DNA from 2 places in the Achromobacter veterisilvae genome. Region 1 is predicted to be linked to the other one. Evidence: riboswitches for the same ligand, from Rfam matches in the RefSeq annotation. Region 1 holds a riboswitch; the other holds the start of a gene.
What was found. Region 1 has a riboswitch for thiamine pyrophosphate ahead of thiM (hydroxyethylthiazole kinase). Riboswitches for the same ligand answer to the same signal wherever they lie in the genome.

Region 1 (4,403 bases):
CAGGCCGGTATTCGGTTCGGTCACGCCGAAGCAGGCTTTCTGCTCGCCGCTGATGATGGGCGGCAGCCAGCGCGCGCGTTGCGCGTCGCTGCCGTGCACCACCACCGGGTGCAGCCCGAACACATTCATGTGGATGGAGGACGCGCCGGCCATGCCCGCTCCGGAAGCGGCCACGGTCTCCATCATCAGCGCGGCTTCCTGGATGCCCAGGCCTGCCCCCCCGTATTCGGCCGGCATGGCCACGCCCAGCCAGCCGGCGCCCGCCATGGCGCGGTAGAAGTCCTCGGGGAAACCGCCTTCCCTGTCCTTGCGGGTCCAGTAATCGTCGTCGAATCCGGCGCACAAATCCTGTACGGCGTGGCGGATGGCGATCTGCTCGTCGGTAAGCGCGAAATCCATGGGCTGCCTTTCGAATGAAGGAAAAATCGGCGCAAGCCGGCCGGCGGCTTCAGGCGGCCTGGCGCAGCATCAGCGCCACGCGGCGGCAACTGGCGACCAGTTCGTCTCGCTGGTTGTAGGCGCTATGGCCGAACACCACGATGCCGTTCTGCGGACGCGAACGGCTGTCGCGCAGTTCCAGCACCTCCGTTTCCACCCGCAAGGTGTCGCCGGCGAACACGGGGCCGGGAAAGCGCACCTCGTCCCACCCCAGGTTGCCCACCGTGGTGCCGAGCGTGGTGTCGCCCACGGAAATGCCGACCATCAGGCCCAGCGTGAACGCGCTGTTCACCAGCGGACGGCCGAACTCGGTGGTCTTGGCGTATTCCGCGTCCAGATGGATGGCGGCCGGATTCATGGTCATGGAGGAAAAGAGGACGTTGTCGGTCTCGGTGACCGTACGCCGCACGTCATGCCGGAAGCATTGCCCGACCTGGAACTGCTCGAAGTACAACCCTGCCATCGTCGTGTCTCCTTGGCGCCGCGTCGTGGAACTTTTGTCCCGCCTGGCCATGGACATCCCGGCCGGCCGCGTTAAAATGAACGCTAACATACTGTATGCATCCATACAATATTGGGAACAACCCCAAGGAGACAAGCAATGACCGGGAATCTGGTGAATCGGCAGGTCATCTTGAAAGAAAGGCCGCTGGGCATTCCGCAGGCCGCGCACTTCGATATCCGCACCGCGCCGGTGCCGGAACCGAAGGAAGGCGAAGTCCTGGTCAGGAACCTGTACCTGTCGGTGGATCCGGCCATGCGCGGTTGGGTCAATGCCGCCGCCAACTACTCGGACCCCGTGGCCATCGGCGAGGTCATGCGCTCGTTCGCGGCCGGACGGGTCGTCGCATCGCGCAATCCGCGCTATCCCGAAGGCTGCCTGGTGATGGGCATGCTGGGCTGGCAGGACTATGCCGTGACCGACGGGCGGGCGATCCGGCGGCGCGTGCTGGAGACCGACTTGCCGCTGTCGCTGTCGCTGGGCGTGCTGGGCCTGAACGGCGTCACCGCCTACTTCGCGCTGAACGCCTGCGGCGAACCTCGGGCCGGGCAGACCGTGGTCGTCTCCACCGCCGCGGGCGCCGTCGGCTCGGTCGCGGGGCAACTGGCCCGCCACCTGGGGTGCAGGGCCGTGGGCATCGCGGGCGGCTCGGCCAAGACGCGGCTGTGCGTGGAGGAATTCGGCTTCGATGCGGCGGTGGATTATCATGCGCCCGAGTTGGCGCAGGCGTTGGCACAGGCCTGCCCCGACGGCGTGGACGTCTACTTCGACAATACCGCCGGGCGCATCAGCGATGCGGTGATCCCGCTGATCAACCGGCACGCCCGTATCGTCGTCTGCGGCACGGCGTCCGTGGCCAGTTGGGATCCATGGCCGACGGGTCCGCGCGTGGAACGGCATCTGCTCAACAAGGCGGCGCGCATGCAGGGCTTTCTGGTGTGGGATTATGAACACCGCTACGAGGAAGCCGTCGCTGCGCTGGCGCCGCTGGTGCGCGAGGGGAAACTGCGCTTTCGCGAAGAAATCCTGGACGGCATCGACGCCGCGCCGGGGTCGATCGCCGATCTCTATCAAGGCAAGAACATGGGCAAGCGCCTGATCCGGCTGGAGGATGCCTGAATGACCGACAAGGCAGTCAATACCGCGCAGGAAAACTGGGACCAGCGGCTGGGCTTCCTGATGCACGATGTGTCCAGGTTGCGCCGCAAAGTCTTCGACGAAGTCATGAAGCCCGAAGGCATCACGCGGTCGCAGTGGTGGGTCATGGCGCACCTGTCGCGGCACGACGGCATGTCGCAAAGCGACCTGGCCGACGTGCTGGACCTGGGCCGCGCCGCGCTCGGCGGCCTGGTCGATCGCCTGGAAGCGCTGGGCTATGTGCGCCGGGGCGCGGACGAACAGGACAGGCGCACCAAGCTGGTACTGCTGACGCCGGAAGGCCGCGCCATGATCGAACGCATGCGCGTCAAGAGCGACGTCATGAGCGAAGCCATCCTGCAGGGGCTCAGCGCCGGCCAACGCCACCAGTTGGCCGACATGCTGAGCCTCGTGAAGCGCAATCTGCTGGCCTTCGACACGTCTCGCGCCTGATGGGCCCGTCCGGGGGAACTTGACAACCCCATCCCGCGCTCGGAACATACGGGAAATCCACCCGGGGAGCTTCGGCAAGAAGCTGAGAATCCGTTGGCGGGCCCGGACCGGGCCCGCAGTGCACGGCGACCCGTCGAACCTGATCCAGATAACGCTGGCGTAGGGACGGTGCCGCGGCCTCGAGCGTGTACGCCACACAGGCGTCGCGCCCAGCCGCCCTCCCCGCCAGCGCGTTCTTCCCGCAAGGACCGCCCGGCATGCAAGCCCGCCCTCTCTCCCTCGCCGCCCAGGCCCGGATCTCGCAAGACCTGCTTGAGGCCGTGCGCCGCGACGCGCCCCTGGTGCAGTGCCTGACCAATTTCGTATCGATGAACTACGCGGCCAACACGCTGCTGGCCATCGGCGCTTCTCCCGCCATGGTCCACGCCGCCGAGGAAGCGCCGGAGTTCGCCCGCCTGAGCGGCGCGGTGGTGATCAATATCGGAACGCTGTCCGCGCCCTGGCTGGACAGCATGCTGCTGACCGCCGGCGCCGCCGGCCAGGCCGGCACGCCCTGGGTGCTGGACCCGGTGGCGCACCACGCCACGGCCTTCCGCCGCGCGGCGGTCGCGCAACTGCTGGACCTGCGGCCCGCCATCGTCCGGGGCAATGCTTCCGAAATCATCGCGCTGGCCGGCGGCCAGAGCGCCGGCAAGGGCGTGGACTCCGGCAACGCCGTGGCGCAGGCCGAGGTGTCCGCCACCGCCATCGCGCAGGCGCGCCGCACCGTGGTCGCCGTCACCGGCGAGGTGGATTTCGTGACGGACGGCGCGCGTTCGGTTCGCATCGCGGGCGGCTCCGCGCTGATGCCGCGCGTGACCGCGACGGGCTGCGCGCTGACCGCGGCGGTCGGCGCGTTCGCCGCGGTGTCGCGGACCGATCCCTACGCCGCCGCCGTGGCCGCCCTGTCGTGTTTCGCGCTTGCCGGCCAGCGCGCCGGCGCCCTGGCCGAGGGGCCGGGATCGTTCGCGTGGCGGTTCCTGGACGCGCTGGCGTCGCTGGAAGCCGACAGCCTCACCCGGGAATCGCCGCTGCGCTGAGCGCCGCCTGCCGGTAGTACACGCAGATGCGCCGGCCCCCGATCTCGTGCACCTCGATCGGCAGTTCGTACAGTTCGCTCAGGACTTCCGCCCGCACCAGTTCGGCGGGCGTTCCCTGATGCGCGATGCGGCCCGTCCGCATCGCGACGATGCGGTCCGCGTAGGTGGACGCGAAATTGATGTCGTGCAGGACCAGCACCACGGTCTTGCCCAGTTCGTCGGCCGCCCGGCGCAGGGTGCCCATCATGGCGACGGCGTGCTTCATGTCCAGGCTGTTCAGCGGCTCGTCCAGGAGGACGTAGCGGGTGTCCTGGCACAGCACCATCGCGACGAAGGCGCGCTGGCGCTGCCCGCCGGACATCTCGTCCAGGTAGCGGTCGGCCAGGAGCTCCAGGTTCAGGTAGGCGATGGCGCGGTCGATGTGGCCCTTGTCGTCCAGCGTCAGGCGGCCGCCGGTGTGCGGATAGCGGCCGAACGCCACCAGGTCTTTCACCGTCAACCGCAGCGGCAGGTGGTTGTCCTGCCGCAGGATGGACAGGCGGCGCGCCAGCTCGCGGCTGTCGGCCTTCGTCACGTCCAGGCCGTCGACCAGCACCCGGCCCGCGGACATGGGCAGCAGGCGGCTGACCATGGACAGCAGCGTCGATTTGCCCGCGCCGTTGGGTCCGATGATGGCGGTGACGCCGCCCGCCGGCAGGGACAGGGTGACGCCGTCGACGACCACGCTGTCGCCGTACTGCTTGCTGATTTGCTGGATCTCTATCATCGGCGCCCCTTGCGCAGGATCAGGACGA
Region 2 (4,403 bases), 1.3 Mb from region 1:
TGCGCCAGCACTATCAGATCTGGCAGATCTATTACCCCACCAACGCTCCCCTGGCGATGAACAACCGCGCCATCCGCGAAGCGCTGGGCCGGACGATGGCGCATTTCGATCCCGCCGGCACGGCGCAGGCCTCGCGCGACGCCGTGGTCATCGGCCACAGCATGGGCGGCGTGCTGAGCCGGCTGCTGGTGTCTTCGTCCGGCACGGTGCTGTGGGACGCGCTGCGCGACCACGGCCGGCTGGACGGCGTCCGGCTCGAACAGGCGCATGCCGAGTTCGATCCGATCCTGAGCTTCGACGCCTTTCCCGGCATCACGCGCGCGGTGTTCATCGCGGCGCCGCACCGGGGCACGCCGTTCGCCGAGAACACGCTGTCGCGCTGGCTGTCCAACCTGATCACGCTGCCGGCCGCGGCGGTCCGGCAATTCGCCAGGCTCAGCCGCCTGACCGACGCGGACGGCGCGCCTCCGCCCGAATCCCCGGTCCGCGTGCCTAATGGCGTGGACAACCTGAGCGAGAACGACCGCTACATACAGTTGACTGCCCGGATGCCGATTTCGCCGTCGGTGCGGTATCACAGCATCATCGCGAACGACACGCCCGGCGTGCCGCTGGCGGAATCGGACGACGGCCTGGTTCCGTACCGCAGCGCGCACCTGGACGGCGCGGAATCCGAAAAGATCATCCGCTATTCGCATAGCGTGCAGGAGACGCCGGAGGCGATTCTGGAACTGCGGCGCATCCTGAGGCTGCAATTGGGGCCGGGCGCGCCATGATGGCCTGGATGATCGTCGGCGCCCTGGGCGCGGCCATGCTGCGTCGGCCCGGCGTCGTGCTGTACGACTGGATCGCGACGCTGTCCCACAAGCTATCCGCGCGCGGGCTGGCGCCCAGGCCTTTCCAGGCCGAGGTGGCCGCGCAGGGTGTCGTGCTCGTAATCCGTGCGGAACAGCCCGCGGCGCTGCAGCACGGGGATCACCTGCTCGACGAAGTCGTCGATGCCGCCGGGCAGCGAAGGCGGCATCAGGTTGAAGCCGTCGGCCCCTTCGTTGCGGTACCAGTGCTCCATCCGGTCGGCGATCTGTTCGGGCGTGCCCACCATCGTGCAGTGGCCGCCGCCGGCCGCCAGCCGCCCGAGCAGTTGGCGGACGGTGGGCCGTTCGGTCTCGATGATGCGCAGAATGGTCGCGTACCGGCCCTTCGGACCCGTGAACCCGGACAGCGGCGGCAGGGGCGGCACGGGCGCGTCCAGCTCCCAGGCTGAGCAGTCCTGCAGCACGAAAGTGCCCAGTTGGCGCAGCGACGCGTCGCTGGGCAGCAGCACGTCCAGTTCGCGCTGCTTGGCCCGGGCCTCGGCTTCGGTCGAACCCACGTAAGTGACCAGGCCCGGCATGATGGGCACGAAGGCCTTGCGGCCGGCGGCCAGCACCCGCTGCTTGATGTCGCGGTAATAGGCCTGGGCGGCGGGCAGGTCATAGGCGACCGCGTAGATGGCCTCGGCGCGCCGGGCGGCCAGGTCGCGGCCCTGGTCCGATGCCCCCGCCTGGAACAGCACGGGATGCCCCTGGGGCGGCCGCGGCACGGTAAGCGGCCCGTCCACCAGGAAGTGTTCGCCGCGGTGATTGATCTTGCGCACGCGTTCCGGCACGCCATAGACGCCGGCGCGGTCGATGGCCAGGGCGTCCTCTTCCCAGGAGTCGAACAGCCGCAGCGCGACGTCGACGAATTCCTCGGCGCGCGCGTAGCGCCAGTCGTGGCCGGGCATGGATTCGTAGCCATGGTTGCGCGCTTCCGCGTCGAACATGGAGGTCACGACGTTCCAGCCCATCCGCCCGCCGGAAATGTGGTCCAGCGAAGCGACCATGCGGGCCGCGTGGAAGGGCGTGAAGAACGTGCTGGAAACCGTGCTGATCAGGCCGATGCGGGTGGTGGCGCGCGCGATGGCGGCCATGGCGGTCAGCGGCTCCAGGTACCAGCGCGGTCCGTCGCCGATATTGTCGACGGATTGGCCGTCGGCGAAGAAGACGGCGTCGAGCTTGCCGCGCTCGGCGGTGCGGGCGAGTTCCTCGTAATAGCGGATGTCGCCCAGGCGTTCCACGGGGGAATCCGGATGGCGCCAGGCGGCGCGATGGTGGCCGCAACCGAAAATGAATAGGTTCAGGTGCAACATGGCGGTCAGTGTCCGGCGGGGCCGGAGGCGAGGGGGCAGGGTTGGGCTTTCGGCGGACACGCGAACGGGCGCCGCAAGCGGGCGAACTTAGCACAAATGCCGGACCGCGGGGCCGCTTGCCGTCCTGCGCAAATGCGTTGACATTGGCGCGCCGCTCTCCTAATCTTGCGGCAATTCCTGGGGGAGCCTCTTACGGGCTGAGATTCCGCGTCGCCGCGGTAACCCTTTGAACCTGATCCGGGTAATGCCGGCGAAGGGAAGGACATCGCAAGACTCGCGCGCCCTCCCTAGCTTTCCATTCATCTTGCGGTCCCCCTTGGTCGGGCGGGGCCGCCGCGTTGCGCCTCCGGCTGTGGCCGGCAGCGGGAGGACCGATCCTTATGCTGACCCAACCCGTCGCCCTGATGTGGCTGCTGCTGTTCTCGGGCGGCTTCGCCCTGGCCAGCGTCCTGTATACCCGGCGCAAGCGCGGCACGCTGGAAGACTATATCGTGGCCCGCAACAGCCAGGGGCCGGTCGGCACGATCCTGACCCTGATGGCGTCCACGCTGGGCGCATGGATCCTGTTTTCGCCCGCCCAGGCGGCGACCTGGGGCGGCCTGGCGGCGGTGATCGGCTACGCGCTGGGCTCGATGTCGCCGCGGCTGGTGATGATTCCGCTGGGCCGGCGCATGCGCGAACTGATCCCGCACGGGCACACCCTGACCGAGTTCCTGATGGCCCGCTACGGCCGCCCCATGTACGGGCTGGCGCTGTTCATCATGCTGTTCTACCTCTTCATCGCGCTGTCGGCGGAAGTCACGGCGATCTCCAAGCTGGTCGCCATGCTGGCGCCCGTGCCGCTGTGGGCGACGGCCGCCATCGTGATGGGCACCACCTTGCTCTACACCAGCTACGGCGGCCTGCGCTCTTCCATCTTCACGGACCAGGTGCAGATGATGGTGATCGTGCCCTTGCTGGTGGTCCTGTGCGCGGTCGGCTGGCAGGCGGCGGGCGGAGCGCTGCCCACCATCGAGGCGCTGCAGGCCAAGGCCCCCCAGTTGCTGGACCTGACCGACCCGGTGGGCGTGAAGGCGGGGCTGACGTTCTTCGTGGCGATCCTGCTGACCGGCATCTTCCACCAGGGCAATTGGCAGCGCATCTACGCCGCGCGCGACGCGCGCACCATGCGCAACGGCTTCCTGCTGGGCGGCGTGCTGGTCGCTCCGTTCATTTTCCTGATGGGCCTGTTCGGCCTGGCCTTCGTGGGCCTGGCCCCCCAAGGCGACAGTTCCATCGCGCTGTTCAGCGTCATCATGCCGCACGCGCCCGCGTGGTTCGTGATCGCCCTGATCCCGCTGGGCCTGTCCCTGGTCATGAGCACGGCGGACACGGCGATCAGCGCCGTCTCCAGCATCATCGCGGTCGACCTGCGGCGCCTGATGCCCAACGCCGGATCCATGACCATGAAACGCCTGGCGCGCTGGCTGGTGCTGCTGATGGCCATTCCCGTCATGATCGTGGCCTCGCAGGGATACAGCGTGCTGTACCTGTTCCTGCTGGCCGACCTGCTGTGCTCGGCGGCCGCGTTCCCGGTGTTCTACGGCCTCTTCAGCCGCAAGCATGACGGCCTGACGGCCACCGCCGCGACGATCAGCGGCCTGGCCGCCGGCCTGTTCTACTTCCCGGCGCCAGGCGACAAGCCGACGTACCTGCTGGAATCCTTCCTGCTGGCCGCGCTGGTGCCGGTCGCGACCACCGTGCTGATGCGCTGCCTGCTGCGCGGCCGCAAGGAGTTCGATTTTTCGACCTTGAGCGCGGCAGTGCGCAGGCTGGACCAGGACACCGTCTGAACCGGCGGCGGGGCCGGCGCCCCAAGGGCGCCGATCAGCGCGCGATGCGCACCGAATCCGCGCTCCCGTTGGAGGATGCCGGAGCACGGAATTTACACCGACTCCACCGGGCGCGCATCGCGAGCTGGAAATGTTCTCTCTGGGTCCCGTGATGACGATCGGACGAATCGATGCTCCGTCCCGCGGGGGTTGTGCGATCCTCCAGACTTCGATATACAGAAGGGCCTCGATTGACGAAACGCTGCGCGCGGATTACCCCTATCCGAAGATGGAACAAGGATGAGAACGGCACTGATCGAATTCCCGGCGAACCGGGCGCCGATGTTTTTCTTGCAGGGGCTGCGCGCGATCAGCGCCCGCCTGGCGCGTATCGAAAGCGCGTTCGAAGGTTGGGACGGGAG

Region 2: linked by a shared signal. The riboswitch ahead of WHX56_RS17085 (sodium:solute symporter family protein) and the one ahead of thiM (hydroxyethylthiazole kinase) in region 1 are both predicted to bind thiamine pyrophosphate.

The regions. Positions count from the first base shown of each region.
Region 1 is NZ_CP148753.1:4,935,247-4,939,649, forward strand. It holds gene WHX56_RS22820 (acyl-CoA dehydrogenase family protein) at 1-399, opposite strand, end outside; gene WHX56_RS22825 (MaoC family dehydratase) at 449-952, opposite strand; gene WHX56_RS22830 (NADP-dependent oxidoreductase) at 1,040-2,059, shown strand; gene WHX56_RS22835 (MarR family winged helix-turn-helix transcriptional regulator) at 2,060-2,530, shown strand; TPP riboswitch at 2,583-2,714, shown strand; gene thiM (hydroxyethylthiazole kinase) at 2,788-3,609, shown strand; gene WHX56_RS22845 (ABC transporter ATP-binding protein) at 3,584-4,375, opposite strand; gene WHX56_RS22850 (iron chelate uptake ABC transporter family permease subunit) at 4,372-4,403, opposite strand, start outside.
Region 2 is NZ_CP148753.1:3,668,285-3,672,687, forward strand. It holds gene WHX56_RS17075 (esterase/lipase family protein) at 1-776, shown strand, start outside; gene WHX56_RS17080 (LLM class flavin-dependent oxidoreductase) at 869-2,170, opposite strand; TPP riboswitch at 2,340-2,446, shown strand; gene WHX56_RS17085 (sodium:solute symporter family protein) at 2,551-4,002, shown strand.